DNA from 2 places in the Paenibacillus sp. N22P23 genome. Region 1 is predicted to be linked to the other one. Evidence: riboswitches for the same ligand, from Rfam matches in the RefSeq annotation. Region 1 holds a riboswitch; the other holds the start of a gene.
What was found. A riboswitch is a leader RNA that binds a small molecule or an ion and turns the genes downstream of it on or off. The one in region 1 is predicted to bind cyclic di-AMP.

Region 2: it holds a riboswitch for cyclic di-AMP, as region 1 does, so the genes downstream of both, AC506A_RS30205 (hypothetical protein) here and AC506A_RS29655 (resuscitation-promoting factor) in region 1, are expected to answer to the same signal.

What each region holds. Positions count from the first base shown of each region.
Region 1 covers NZ_JBXENT010000015.1:59,678-67,124, reverse strand. The annotation lists gene rsmI (16S rRNA (cytidine(1402)-2'-O)-methyltransferase) at 1-733, shown strand, start outside; gene AC506A_RS29670 (AbrB/MazE/SpoVT family DNA-binding domain-containing protein) at 863-1,117, opposite strand; gene AC506A_RS29665 (HD domain-containing protein) at 1,391-2,707, shown strand; gene AC506A_RS29660 (TatD family hydrolase) at 2,729-3,493, shown strand; cyclic di-AMP (ydaO/yuaA leader) riboswitch at 3,681-3,964, shown strand; gene AC506A_RS29655 (resuscitation-promoting factor) at 4,186-5,334, shown strand; gene rnmV (ribonuclease M5) at 5,452-6,015, shown strand; gene rsmA (16S rRNA (adenine(1518)-N(6)/adenine(1519)-N(6))-dimethyltransferase RsmA) at 6,012-6,923, shown strand; gene yabG (sporulation peptidase YabG) at 6,982-7,447, shown strand, end outside.
Region 2 covers NZ_JBXENT010000017.1:32,163-39,609, forward strand. The annotation lists gene kdpB (potassium-transporting ATPase subunit KdpB) at 1-305, opposite strand, end outside; gene kdpA (potassium-transporting ATPase subunit KdpA) at 324-1,997, opposite strand; gene AC506A_RS30200 (potassium-transporting ATPase subunit F) at 2,029-2,106, opposite strand; gene AC506A_RS30205 (hypothetical protein) at 2,429-2,845, opposite strand; cyclic di-AMP (ydaO/yuaA leader) riboswitch at 2,976-3,144, opposite strand; gene AC506A_RS30210 (DUF4350 domain-containing protein) at 3,391-7,447, opposite strand, start outside.

The DNA of each region.
Region 1 (7,447 bases):
ACGCAAGCTGCTGGCTCATTATGAAATTTCGACTAGGCTTGTCAGCTACCATGAGCATAATAAGGATGCGAGCGGTCCCGAACTAATCAGGCTGCTGGCAAGCGGACAGTCCATTGCGCTTGTAAGCGATGCAGGGCTGCCGGCAATATCAGATCCGGGTGCTGATCTGGTTGCAGCAGCAGCTGAGAGCAGCATTGCAATAGTACCGATTCCGGGAGCGAATGCAGCGTTATCTGCATTAATTATCTCGGGTCTGTCGACAGAGAAGTTTCTGTTTACGGGCTTCCCTCCACGGGAACGCAAGTCTCTTACTTCTTGGCTGCAGCCATTGCAAAGACAAGAGGCAACATTGATTTGTTACGAGTCGCCGCATCGGATCGTAAAGACACTTGCAGTTATGCTTGAGCAGCTGGGTGATCGGAAGATGGCGATGGTGCGAGAATTAACGAAACGTCATGAAGAAGCTGCCCGAGGAACGATATCGGAGTGTATATCATGGCTGGAAGAGAATCCGCCACTTGGCGAGTATTGTTTGGTTATTGCAGGTGTAAGCAAAGAAGAAGCAGCTCAATTGCAGCTGGATGATCCGGTATGGTGGAGCGGGCTAGAGCTGGAGGAGCATGTCAGCCGATACGAGGAGCAAGGTGAGGATCGGAAGGAAGCCATTAAGCGAACAGCGCTTGATCGAGGGTTGCAAAAACGAGATGTATATAATGAAGTAATGAAAAAATAGAAGAATTCTAGAAATGAAAAAAAAGACCTTCCTGACCATTATGGCTCAGGAAGGCATCAAGGAGTATAAAAAGGTTAGAATTAACAGGTTTGATAAATGTATTATAACCTATAAATCTGAATTTGTCTCTTATTTTGTAACGGGAGTTGGCATTTCTGTTAAACAAACGTTACAAACGATTTTGCCTTTGAAATAAGCGACGTTCTCCGCGTTGCCGCAGAAGATACAAGCCGGCTCATATTTCTTCAGCATAATGCGCTCGCCATCCACGTAGATCTCAAGAGCATCCTTCTCACCGATTCCAAGCGTACGGCGCAATTCAATTGGAATTACAACACGTCCCAGTTCATCTACTTTACGCACAATACCTGTAGATTTCATCATATCTATTATTCCCCTTCGCAATGGATTAAGTCGTCATCATTCGACAAAATTCTATCATATAATGCCTTTATAATACCAACGTTTCCCATAATAGTCAACCTGGATTTATCGGTAATTGTGACCATTTTAACTGATTATCGTTGTAAATAGGCACTTATTCAATATCTATATAGTACTGCAAACGTAGTGTGGTTGGAAATGAAATTGCGACATTATTCGACAATAGTTCGACAATTGTGTCGAATGATTGAACTTGAAGGAGCGTGATTCGACATGAGTGCTGCTCATCGAGAGGACAAACTCGCAGAAGAGAAAGTATTTAAGGACCCCGTACATAAGTATATTTACGTTCAAGATCAACTGATTTGGCAGCTTATTAATACAAGGGAATTTCAGCGGCTGCGTCGTATACGCCAGCTCGGCACTTCTTATTTGACCTTTCATGGAGCAGAGCACAGCCGGTTCTCTCATTCCCTTGGCGTCTACGAAATTACTCGCAAAATTATATCTCAGTTTGAGCGCAGCGGGTATACCGATTGGCCAAAGGAAGAGAAGCTGGTTGCCCTATGTGCAGCATTGCTTCATGACATCGGACATGGACCCTTCTCTCATTCGATTGAAGATGTGTTCGACAGCCACCATGAGGAGTGGACTTGCCGCATTTTGCTTGGAAATACGGAAATTAATACGGTCTTGCGTGAATTTGATCCGAGCTACCCCGAGCGTATTGCCGCCGTTATTTGTAAAACCTATCATCAGCCTATTGTGGTTAGTCTGGTCTCCAGTCAGATGGATGCCGACCGCATGGATTATTTGCTTAGGGATGCTTATTTTACAGGAGTGAATTACGGTACCTTTGATCTTGAGCGGATTTTGCGAGTGCTGCGGCCTCATCAAGGAAGAATCGTTGTGAAGGAGAGCGGCATGCATGCGGTCGAGGATTATCTCATGTCTCGCTATCAGATGTACTGGCAGGTTTATTTTCACCCGGTTACGAGAAGCTCGGAGATTATATTAAGGCAAATCTTTCGAAGGGCAAAAGAGCTCTTCGGCAGTGACTACGAATTTCATTCATTAATGAAGCCTATTCAGATGCTGCTATCGGGCACAATAGATATTGAAGGCTATTTGGATTTGGATGAAGCACTTGTTCAAACGGCCTTCGCGCAATGGGTCCATGAGCCTGATCCTGTGTTATCAGACCTATGCCGCCGGTTCCTTAATCGCAAGCTGTACAAATATGTAACGATGGATCACCCTGACGAGAAGCTATGGCAGGAAATCCGTGACCACTTGCGAGAAATCGGCCTTCATCCGGACTATCACCTAGAAATTGACTTTCCTTACGACATGCCCTACGATGTTTATCGTCCCGGTTCAACAACTGCTGCGGGCAAAGAGGAAAAACCTCCGATTCTGCTGCTGAGCAGTGATGAACGATTGTCGGAAATCTCTAGCCGTTCGGATATCATTCGATCGATCACCGGTATCCATCAAGGCAGGTACCACCTTTATTACCCGGAGGAACCGCTTCGCGAATCAGCCCACCTGCTGCCTGCGAAAATCCGCGAATTATTTGCTTTAATGTAGAAAGGGGTTTCTAGTTACACGATGTTAATCGACACGCACACACATTTAGACTCGCATAAATTCGACGAAGACCGAGCAGAAGTTATCGAAAGAGCGCAGGCTGCCGGCGTACATAAGCTCATCAATATCGGCTTCAACCGTGAAACAATTCCAACAACGATGGCGCTTGCCGAGCAGTATTCCTTTATTTATGCTGCTGTCGGCTGGCATCCGGTTGACAGCATTGATATGCGCCCCGAGGATTTAGACTGGATTGCGTCGCTGTGTGACCATCCGAAGGTCGTGGCAATCGGCGAGATTGGCCTGGATTATCACTGGGATACATCGCCGAAGGATGTTCAGCAGCGTGTATTCCGCGAGCAAATTCAATTGGCCAAGCAGAAACGAATGCCGATCGTCATTCATAACCGGGATGCTCATGAGGACGTCGTCAGATTGCTCCGCGAAGAAGATGCCAAGGATGTTGGCGGCGTCATGCACTGCTTCTCCGGCAGCTGGGAAACGGCGAAACAATGTCTCGATATGAACTTCTATATTTCATTCGGTGGACCGCTTACATTTACGAATGCGAGGGTGCCAAAGGAAGTGCTTTCACAAGTGCCTCTGGACCGAATTTTGATCGAGACGGATGCTCCCTACCTGGCACCTCATCCCCATCGTGGGAAGCGAAATGAGTCTTCTTTCGTCCGTCTTGTAGCAAACACGATTTCGGAGATAACCGGTAAAAGTGTGGAGGAAGTCGGCAAAATAACCACCGAAAATGCAATGAAATGTTTTGGAATCTGATGAAAACGGCTTTGAAAGCAAGGATTTGGGACTATTCTCGTGATAAAACTGATTTTGATTGAAGAAATTGCTTACTTTTCGCCTATTTTTCCTTGAAATTCGTTAAAATCGTCATTAATCAGTTCTTTACAATGTGCCGCGGTAGACGTTATGATTCATTTCAGAGCAACAAAACTTGTATTCCTTTTCCAATAAAACGCTTAATCTCCGTGTTTCGGAGAGCGGGGGAACCAATTGTTGAAACTGTTTGTATCAAGAAGAAACAGCTTGTTCGTTTCTTCCCCTTAAAACGTGTTCGTCGACTAAAGGGCGACACTGTTTTGTACAAGGCAGACAGCGATAGACATGAAATTCTTCTTGGGGTGAATTTTGCGACTGGCACAGCTAGTATTAATCCGTGCTATTAGCGAATAGGGCGACTCTCACGTCCGAATCCGACAGCTAACCTCGTAAGCGTCAATAAGAGAGATCAACCTCGTGAATGCAACTCCATGCTACCATTGTCTAATGGGAAGCCACGAAACAGATCCTCTGTCGTCGGGCTTCTTTTTGTTTGAAAGAAGCATAAACTGACGACAAAAGCTGTATTATGGAAGTGGTCCGGGGCGGAAATTGGAAAGAAAATCTCTATAGTCGCGTCTATGTAATCATGCAAACAAAGGCGGCGGGGCTATGTAAGGAGGACCGAAGAAATGGGAGCACTCCAGCTTAAGGACACCCATGGGAAACGATCATCCAGCATGTCTTTCGCATTGCGATGGAAGCATGAGAACGTGCGTTTAATTGTACTAAGCGCCATGATCTCAATCGCTATGACTTTCATGTTTCTGGTGTTGTTGTACGGAACGGCTGACAAGCGCGTGTCCGTAGTAGTGAATGGACGAGAAACCATTGTCTCTACGAAGCAATGGGTCCTTCAACGCCTACTGGATGAACAAGCTATTGCAATTGGCACTTATGATAAAGTGTCGATGCCGCTTGATGGCGGTATCAAAGACGGTGACCGAATTGTCATTAACCAAGCGGTGCCTCTTATTGTGAAAGCTGACGGCAAAGCAAGAACGTTGTACACGACAGAAAGAACCGTACAGGCGGCGATCGATCAGGCTCATATATCGATACGCAGTCAAGATAAGGTAGTACCTTCGTTATCCGCGACACTCAAGCCGAATATGATCATTTCGATCACTCGGATTGACACGAAGATCTCGGAGAGTACCCACCCCGTTCCTTACTCCATTGTGAAGAAGGATGATCCCAAGCTAGCGCTAGGGAAAGAACAGCTTGTCCAAACGGGTAAACAAGGCACTGTCGTTAAACGTTATGAAAAGACTTTCGAAGACGGCGTTCTAGTCTCACAGACACTCGTTGAGAAGTTGACCAAGTCACCTTCTGTCGATCAGATTGTGTCGGTCGGGACGAAGAAGCCTGAGCCGAAGGTAACGATGCTGAAGGCGAGTTCGCCGAATGTATCCACCATGACGAAGCGAGGCGTTACTTTCAGTTCGAAGAAAATACTGAAGAATGTAACCCTTACGGCTTATTCAGCCGGCGTGGCTTCGACAGGCAAAGGAAAGAACCATCCACAGTACGGCATCACCGCATCGGGAGCACGCGTTCAGGAAGGCCGTACCATTGCGGTCGACCCGAAAGTCATTCCGATCGGCTGGTGGGTGTATATCGAAGGAATCGGTTTCCGACGAGCCGAGGATACGGGCAGTGCAGTCAAAGGCAACAAGATTGATGTTTATTTTGACAGCGAGTCGTATGCCGATAAATTTGGTCGGAAGCGGGGCTATACTGTGTATGTGCTAGGTCCGAAGAAACCGGAAGCACTATAGGCAGTATTTCCACGGTATGAACATGCGTATCGTATTTCGAGCGTAAATATGCCATCATAAGAAGAGGCGATGCCTCTTCTTTTTGCATGTTGTATTGAAGGGAAGGAATGGAGTCCCATGATTAAAGAAATCATTGTAGTAGAAGGTAAAGACGATACCGTTGCCATTAAGCGTGCCGTAGAGGCAGAAACCATCGAGACCGGTGGTTCGGCGATTGGCGAGGCGGTTATCCGCCGAGTCATGCTGGCTCAGGAGCGCAGAGGCGTTATTATTTTTACCGACCCCGATCATGCGGGCGAGCGAATCCGCAAAATCGTAGCGCAGCGGGTACCAGGCTGCAAGCATGCTTTTCTTCCACAGGAGGAAGCGCTCTACAAAGGGGATATTGGTGTCGAGAACGCATCACCGGAAGCAATCAAGCGAGCACTCGCTAATTTGCGTACAGAAGCGACGTCTGACACTGCAGGTCTTGCTGAGGTCACGATGGATGATTTAATGCAAGCAGGCCTGCTCGTACATCCGCAAGCTTCGGATAGACGGCTGAGGATGGGCAATCTGCTCGGAATCGGCTATGCGAACGGCAAGCAGTTCTATAAACGCTGTTCGATGTTTCGAATCACGCGTGAGGAATTTATGCGGGCTCTAACCACGATGGAGCAGGCGAGCGAAGGAGATCAATGATGGCAGAGGGAATTAAGGCAGGTGTCGACGTCGCTTCACCGAAGCGGACGAAAGACATTATCGCCAGATACGGTTTTACATTTAAGAAGAGCCTCGGTCAGAACTTTCTGATCGATCAAAATATTTTACGCAACATCGTCAGTGCAGCTGAGTTGGATGAGACAAAAGGCGCGCTTGAAATCGGGCCGGGTATCGGCGCATTGACGCAGCAATTGGCACACGCAGCAGGACGCGTAGCCGCAGTGGAGATCGACAATCGGCTTATTCCGATTCTAAAGGATGTACTGGCGGATACGCCGAATGTGCACGTCGTACATGGCGATGTGCTGAAGCTCGACCTGGCGGAGCTGCTAAAGGAGCAGTTTGCCGGGCTCTCAGGCGTAAGCGTGGTGGCGAACCTGCCGTATTACGTAACGACACCGATTCTAATGAAGCTGTTAGAAGAGAAGCTGCCGCTTGAGCACATCGTCGTTATGATCCAGAAGGAAGTCGCACAGCGGATGGCAGCCAAGCCTGGTGGCAAAGAGTACGGAAGCCTCAGCGTTGCCGTGCAGTACTACTGTGTGCCTGAGCTGGTTTGTATTGTACCGCATACGGTGTTTATTCCCCAGCCGAATGTAGATTCTGCAGTTATCAAGCTTTCACTGCGGGACAAGCCTGCTGTTGAAGTCGAGGACGAAGCGCATTTCTTCCAAACCGTGCAAGCTTGTTTCGCACAGCGCCGCAAGACCATTGCGAACAATTTGACCGCTTATGTAGGCAAAGTGAATCGTGAGAAGCTCGGACCATTGCTAACGGGCATCGGTATTGATCCGTCAAGGCGCGGGGAGACCTTGTCCCTTGCGGAGTTTGCCGCATTAAGCCGCGCACTGCTGGCTGCAGATCTGCACAGCGAAGACAAAAAATAAAAGTGAGCGCACCATAACGGGCGTCTCCCCATAGGATAGACGAAGAGGTGATTTGCCCATGAAGCAAGGGGACCTGGTCGTCCGCAAATCCTATGGCGGGGACGTCCTTTTTCGTGTTGCGACAATTCTAGAACAGACAGCCATCCTGAAGGGCACCGACTATCGTCTGCTTGCAGACGCGCCAATTGTCGATTTGTCCGTTATGAGCGATCCGGAATCCTCCGGTGCAGCGAGGCAGGCACGCATTAAAGCCAGCGAGTCCACGCTTAGGATGCAGGAACAACGTGAGCAGCAGATAATTGAACGTGAACTGCAGCGCGCGCAAAGTCAATCCCAGCCGTACTTTGAGGTGCCCGGAAAAGTACTTCATTTGGACGGGGACAGCAACTATATGAGAAAAAGTATGCAGCTGTATACGCAAATGCGCGTCCCTGCTCACGGAGTATATGTGCATGAATCACAAATGGCCGACGTGGTTTACCGACTGCTTCCGCAAATCAAACCGGATATTGTCGTAATTACGG
Region 2 (7,447 bases), on a different contig from region 1:
TTTGTTTTCCGAAGGGTATCCGCCTGTGCCTTGCCTCGGCCTTCCGCGAGTGCTTCAGCGAAATTACCGAACAATACGGTGAAGAGCAGAATGAAAAACACGGTCACATTGTAGCCTCGGCCCACAGTATCCGTACCAAACAGATCTGGCTGTATGGATAGCAGCAATGTGATTACCGTGCCTACTTCCACGATAAACATGACCGGGTTCTTGATCATGACCGCAGGGTTCAATTTCTTAACAGCGCCGATCATGGCTTGTAGTGCAATTTCCTTCGTTATCGTTTTTCTGCGTGCAGCAGCCATTATGATCTCTCCTTAAGTTTATTGCGGCATGGCCAGATGTTCAGCAATTGGCCCCAGTGCAAGTCCAGGGAAGAACGTAAGCGCTCCGATCACGAGAATGATCATGATGAGAATCCCCGTGAACAATGGTGTATTCGTGCGCAGCGTCCCCGTCGTTACCGGTACAACTCGTTTAACCGCAAGAGATCCGGCAATCGCAAGCATGGCAATGATTGAAATATAACGGCCAAACAACATCACCAAACCAATCCCTACATTATAGAAGTCGGTATTCGCGGTCAGACCGCCAAATGCGGAACCATTGTTTGCCGCGCCGGATGTAAAGGCATAAAGCACTTCAGATAGCCCATGTGTACCAGCATTCGCTATGGACGCGACGGCTGTCGGTGTAGCCAGAGCAAGTGCTGTTGGAGCAAGAATGATTAAAGGATGGATAAGCAGCGCGATCGCAGCCAGCTTCACTTCCTTGCCTTCAATCTTCTTACCGAGGAATTCCGGCGTACGTCCAACCATCAGACCGCAAATAAATACGGATAAGATGAGATACAATAACCCATTGAGGAGCCCGACACCTTTCCCGCCAAATACGTTATTCAGCATCATTTCGGCTAGCGCAACGAACCCGCCCATCGGTGTTAATGATTCGTGCATATTGTTCACAGAACCCGTCGTTGCTGCCGTTGTCACCGCTGTAAACAAGGCGGACTGCGATTCGCCAAACCTGACTTCCTTGCCCTCCATATTTCCGTGATAGCCTGCGGCATCAAGAGCGGGAACGCCTTTGTATTCCGATACAAATACGACTGTAAGCATAACCAAGAAGATGAGTCCCATAGCCCCAAATATGGCCCAGCCCTGCTTCTTGTTCTTAATCATCAGACCGAAAGCATACACAAGCGCCGTTGGAAGCAGCATCATGCAAATAATTTGCACCATATTGGTAAGCGGCGTTGGATTCTCGAACGGATGCGCCGAGTTTGTACCGAACCATCCCCCACCGTTCGTACCGATATGTTTGATCGATTCAAGCGTTGCAACCAGGCCTCTGGTTATCGTCTGCTGTGCTCCTTCAAGCGTGGTCGCATTTACAGCACCTTGGAATGTTTGCGGAACGCCTTGGAATACTAGAAATAATGCGACTAGGAAGCTAAGCGGCAGAAATACACGCGTAATCCCGCGAACCATATCCACATAGAAGTTACCCAGGTTATCCTGACGGCCGACGAGTCCACGAATGAACGCGATCGCTATTGCGAAGCCGGTTGCTGCCGACGTGAACATCGGAAACGTAATTGCAAGCAATTGAGACAAATAGGAAAGTCCATTCTCCCCTGAGTAAGACTGCCAGTTTGTATTCGTAATAAACGATACAGCTGTATTAAATGCCTGCCCCGCAGGCATATTGCCGATCCCATCCGGATTAAGCGGCAGAAAGCTCTGAAACCGCAGGACAAGATACAGCAGGAGCATCATAACGAAGTTGCTAAGCAGGACGGCTGCTACATACTTTTTCCATCCCATTGCTTCATCCTCGCGCACTCCCATTAACCGATACAGCATGCGTTCGAACGGACCAAACACACGATCCAATCCTGTTTTCTCATGCTGAAACACTTTTACAAGATAAATGCCTACCGGCTTAACCAACAACATAATGATGATCAGCGTAATGGCTACCTGTACGAACCCCATACTCATGTCATGAATCCTCCGCCCTGGCCATTTAGAATTTTTCTGGTTTTACTAATACAAAGCCTAGATACAAAATGAGAATACCTGCAATAATACCGACGATTATCATAGCGTTACCTCCCTAGGCTTTCTCACAGAATTTAAGGAATCCCCAGAATATAGCGAATGCAGCAACAAACAATATCACCATTGTAAAATCATTGATCATAACCCCTTACTACCTCCCATAGCTGCATGCCGTGAATTGAGAATATTTTCCCCTGCCGGATGGAAACTATACTTGTCTTTCAGTGTGCTTAAAGTTTAGTATGCTGCTTATCAGTTCCCCCTCTTCGGTATAAGGAAATCTTAATACGGGTTGCCGTAAAAAGGGGGTAAAGAAACCTCCTGTCAGGTGTAAAAAAAGTATAAAAATCGGTCGTTATCGACGTTTAGAACGAGACGTAAGCCTGCGAGTGGTCGAATAAATACGTGCGATTCCATACTGCGCAGCTTTGGCCTTTGTTTCCTTTAGCTGTATGATCCAGCTGCTCAGCCAAGCTCGTTAATGCGGATTCCATTACATGTGTGCGTTCCGTTCCCCATGCTTCTTGCTTCTGATGGATATAATCCAGACCTTCCTCAATTGTCAGTCCTTTTATTCGCTGGTAAATGGCCGTCCACTGCACAATGTCGCCCTTCAGGTTACAGCCGTGCATCTGGAATTCAATGAGGCTGCAGCCTCCGTCATTCGTAGTGATGGCGAGTAAACCGCAAATGCAGTCTTCACTATGTCCAGGCAGCCGTTCATCTGTGAGCTCACCATCAAATTGAAACAGCTCAATCGCATTAATCTTGCAATCTTTCACAATACTCACTCTCCTGATCGTTGGTTGATAGTAGACGGTAGACAGCACAAAGAGGCCCGGGAAGCAGAGAAACTCTACTCCCGGGCCTCATCACAGCGTAAAGAAACAAGCTGCGCAAGCTCGATTGAATGGGTTCTCTCTCATACGCTTACGAGGTTAGCTGTCGGATTCGGGCTTGAGAGTACCCTACCTTAACAATTAACACCTGTTATGGATTCACCCCAAGAAACCGTTCTGATCGAAGTCGGCTTCCAATTGGTTCCCCCGTTCCTCTTGCGAGGACTCAGCGTGTAAAGCAAGATTTGAAGTTGTTGAATCAAATCTTATTCCTGCGAGAAGAGAATGTAAAATCTGATTTAAGTGCTAATTACGCCAATTCTATCGAATTGAGCGCATAATTGCGCTTTCATCCTGAGCACTCATTCTTTTCAATTGGGTTTTCATAGGTTTGCTTCCAAACCTTTCTGTGAATAGCAAAGGAGCTAAGCACATTCATCATGTCGCTTAGCTCCTTGTTTATTCCTATTATTTTGTTTTTGTAAACCTTACTTCGTAAAGCTAACTGCCTCCAACATACGTGTAATCAGAGCCGCGCTCTCTGCACGGGTCGTCATCGAGCTCGCGTTAAATTTGCCCGAAGCTCCTTTGATCAGCTTGGCTTGCTCCAATTTCGTTACGGCATCCAGCGCCCAGCTGTGAATACTGCTCACGTCGCTGAAGCCGGACCCCGCAGTCGCTTCGTTAAAGTGATATCCTGCCAGCCCCATCGCTCTGAACAGGATTACCGCCATCTCTTCCCGTGTAATCGTTGCTGACGGGTTGAAATTGCCTGCGGCGTCACCTTTCACGATGCCATAGCCCACTAACGATTGAACGGCAGCTGCGTACCAAGCATTCGTACTGACATCGTGGAACAACGAAGTCGATGCTGCTCCTTGTGTTTTCATGCCAAGCGCTTTCGCCATCATGAGCGCAAACTCCGAGCGGGTCACCTGTTCGTTCGGTTTAAATTCGTCTGCATTGAAGCCTGCAATAATCATCTTGCCTGCTGCCGCTTCGATATCAGCACGCGCCCAGTGCGTTGCAATATCCTTAAACGTATGCTCGCTGTTTAGAACGAGGTAGGTGCTGTTGGAAAGACTGTAGATATGGATCACTTTCCCATCTGTGGTAAACGGTACAGGCTCGTACGACGTTTTACCGTCAGCTCCTTTAACTTCTCTGACAACAGCAAGTTTGCTGCTATCGGCTGCAGTATCAAGCACTATCGTTCTCGCTACATACTGCGTAAATGTAGACAGTACTTGCTGCTTACCGCCTGCCTCAGTAGCCGTTATCGTGAATTCAAGGGCAGCGAGAACCTCATGACCCTGTTCATCAGCCGTCCGCTCTGCTTCTTTATTCACGGCTATCGTCAATTCAATAGCTGCATCTTTACGGTCATTGAGCAGCTTACTGAGTTCATCAATCGGCAGCGCGTACTCGCCGAGCGAAGTCTTCACTGTCAAAGCTGTACTTGACGAATCCGCCAGTAATTGACGAACAACATCAGCGTTTAGAGAAACTTGGATTTCATCCACTTTCTCAGTAGTCGTTGCATCGACGATTACTGATCCGTCTGCTGATGGCTTCAACGGTTTCTCGACCTTCAGATCTGCGATCTTATTGCCAGCTTCATCCGTTGTTACAACAGGTTTGCCGGATGAATTGTCCGTGTCACCCGGATAACTCGGTGGCGTTGGCGTGCTTGGATTACCGGAAGTAGCAGACAGCTCACGGGTATCGCGCACCCTGATCCGCACACCTTCCGAATACTTACCTGCAACACCAACCGCTTCGTACGTATCGCCCGCCACCATCTGCGGAACGGGAACGTCGTTCTGCAGCGCGATGTAGCCGTCTGTAAATACGAGCACAGGACCTGTTCCATCATTGATCACATACGAGTTGTCGTCGTATTTGGAAACAACTGTCCCTTTTACCTTTACGAGCTGGCCCTGGGCGGCCTCCTGCGCTGCGTCGTGTGTAGAAATCAATTCAGGTTCGATTGGGTTCACATGACCGATCTTGATGACGTCACCGGCAAATGTATCAAAAATAAGTTCACGGTTCTGCTCGAACGTTTGCAGCTTGCCATAAACGCGAACACGATCGCCTGCTTCCAGACTGTCAGCCGGCACTTCCTGGAAAGCCATGATACCGCCAGTTGCATCCTGGAGATAGAAGGCATCGAAGAATACGCCAGCGCCAGTCGTAACCGTACCTTCCACGACAACGGAAGTGTCGTCCGCATGCGCCTTGGCATCCGCAATAGAGCTTACTACTGCTTCATGTCCTGCCAGCCAATTGAACAGGTTAATGCCCAGTTCATCATTGCCTTTGGCGTTGTAGGTCTCATCCAATTGTTTATCGTTAATGAAATTCATACCCGACACGACAATTCGACCTGAGCCGATTTGCTCGGATGCAATCGCCGGAATAGCAGAACCGCCTGTTGTATCGGATACGGTATCATAGGCATGATAGTCGCTAGTTACATTGTCTTGATAGGTCGTTTCGTTACCGGATACAAGCACCGTCACCGTGTCGCTGTCTGTTAACGGCAAATGCCCGACTCCCTCAAGGCTTGCGCCGCTGTAATATTCAACGGTTGCAACGTGATCCGTCAACAAATTGCGAACCGGAGTAGGATGCAGCCTGACCGAAAACAGCGAAGTGGCCGGTGTCGTCCAGAAGTTGCCTTCCTTCGATGCATCAAAAATACCGTCATGGTTGACTTGAATCGTCGCGCCGATTTCCGTCAGCAAATCATTGTTAATCGTCGGATTGTTGCTGTGATTGCTCTTATCCGCCAGGAACAAGGAGCCTCCGTTTTTCACAAAATCAGCAACCGCCGTATTTTCCGCTGCTGACAAGTCTGTTTTCGGATGCGTGATGAGAAGTACCTTCACCCCGCTTAGAACATCTGCTGAGATCGTCGACTTGTTCTCCACAACCGTATAGCCCAGCTGTCTCAGCTTCTGCGTGATGGCTTTGAGATTGTCCTTGTACGTACCGCTGTCTGTCGTCGTATTCTCGTTGCCGTGTGCGGCATCGATCATAATCGTAATGCCGAGCGTCGGCTTCACGACAACATCCTTCGAGTAGCGGTTGTCAGCCGTATCATCTGAGGCAGGCGTTCCTACCAGATCGACAATGATTTGATGGTTGCCAAGCAGGGGATTCGCCCATGTCAATTTGGCATTAAAGGTAGATCTGCCTGCCAAGTCCGGTACAGGAACGCTGCCGATCAAATGCGCTTCGTCCACAACGTCATAGTAGAATTTCGCCGTAAACGCAGCAGCCGTCATGCTTCCCATGTTGCTGATGCCAGCTTGAAGCTCGACCGGATTGCCTGCAATCAGTGCGCCTCCGATGACATCGAAGCTGCTCACTTTCGCATCAACCGATACCTCTTGCGACCAGATCGGCGAGGAGTAGATTTGCTCGCCGTCTTGTTGCGTGACTTTGATCATGTACCACTGCTGACCGCCGGTCACGGCTACGGATGGTGACCATGTAAAATCCTTCGTATCCGGCGTGTAGGTTTCCAGAACCTTGCCACCGTTAGAAATCAACTCTACCTTAGCGACACTATCATTGGATTGATAGCTATCCGAGAGATAGGAATAGCTCGGCATCGACTTTGCTTCGGCAACAGTATCACTGCCGTTCACTTCAAAGTTAAGCGTATCGCCTTCAACGATGGCGCCCATATAATAGCCATTCGCCGAGAAGTCGAGCGTAAAGTTCGCATCCTCCGACATATACACTCTGCGTTTCTTCATGGAGTCAAAGAGGGATGCTTGGGATAGATCCTTCGCGACAATTACGGTCCGTTTCGTCGTTTGACCCCATGTTCCGTCATGGTTGTCTTCCCCGAAGGTAGGCGAAACATGCCAGCCGAGATCAAGCGCGTTGTAGTATGTTTTCTCCGCATTGGCGTAGGCATAATGACCTGAGCCGTTACCTACTTCCAGCATCGTGAAGCGTTCATCGACCGCTCTTTGGTAAGGCTTGAAATTGTTAAATGCATTGGCCGACATATCGGGGTGATTGAATTGACCGACGACATTATCGTACGTTAGCACCCATGCATAGTATTGGTTCAAATCCTGGTACTTGCCGCCGTCTTGCTTGCGGTCAATAAAGTTCTCCGATCCGAAAATATTGGAGTGACCCCAAGTAGTAGACGTCATCTCAAAAGCAGGGAATACGACGAATTGATCGTTCTTCGTGTATTCTTTGGCCAGATCCTTGGTCAGTTGCCAGTTGTCTCCGCCAGTGCGCTCCGGCATGCCGTTATGTGTGGTGCCATCGGTTGCGCGCGATGAATCATCGATGTCATGCGAGTGATCCGAGAATGCAAACCAATCGTAATCATGCGCGATTGCCGCTTGGAGCGCTTCCTCCGGTGTACCTGCAGCATCGTGCGAAAGATTCGTATGGTTATGCGTCGTTCCTCTGTAGTGGCTGCCGCCTGTAAATACTTCGACCACCTCAAAGGACCAGTCCTTCACCGATGCATTGCCGCGAATATCTTGAACGGTTACTTGCACATCG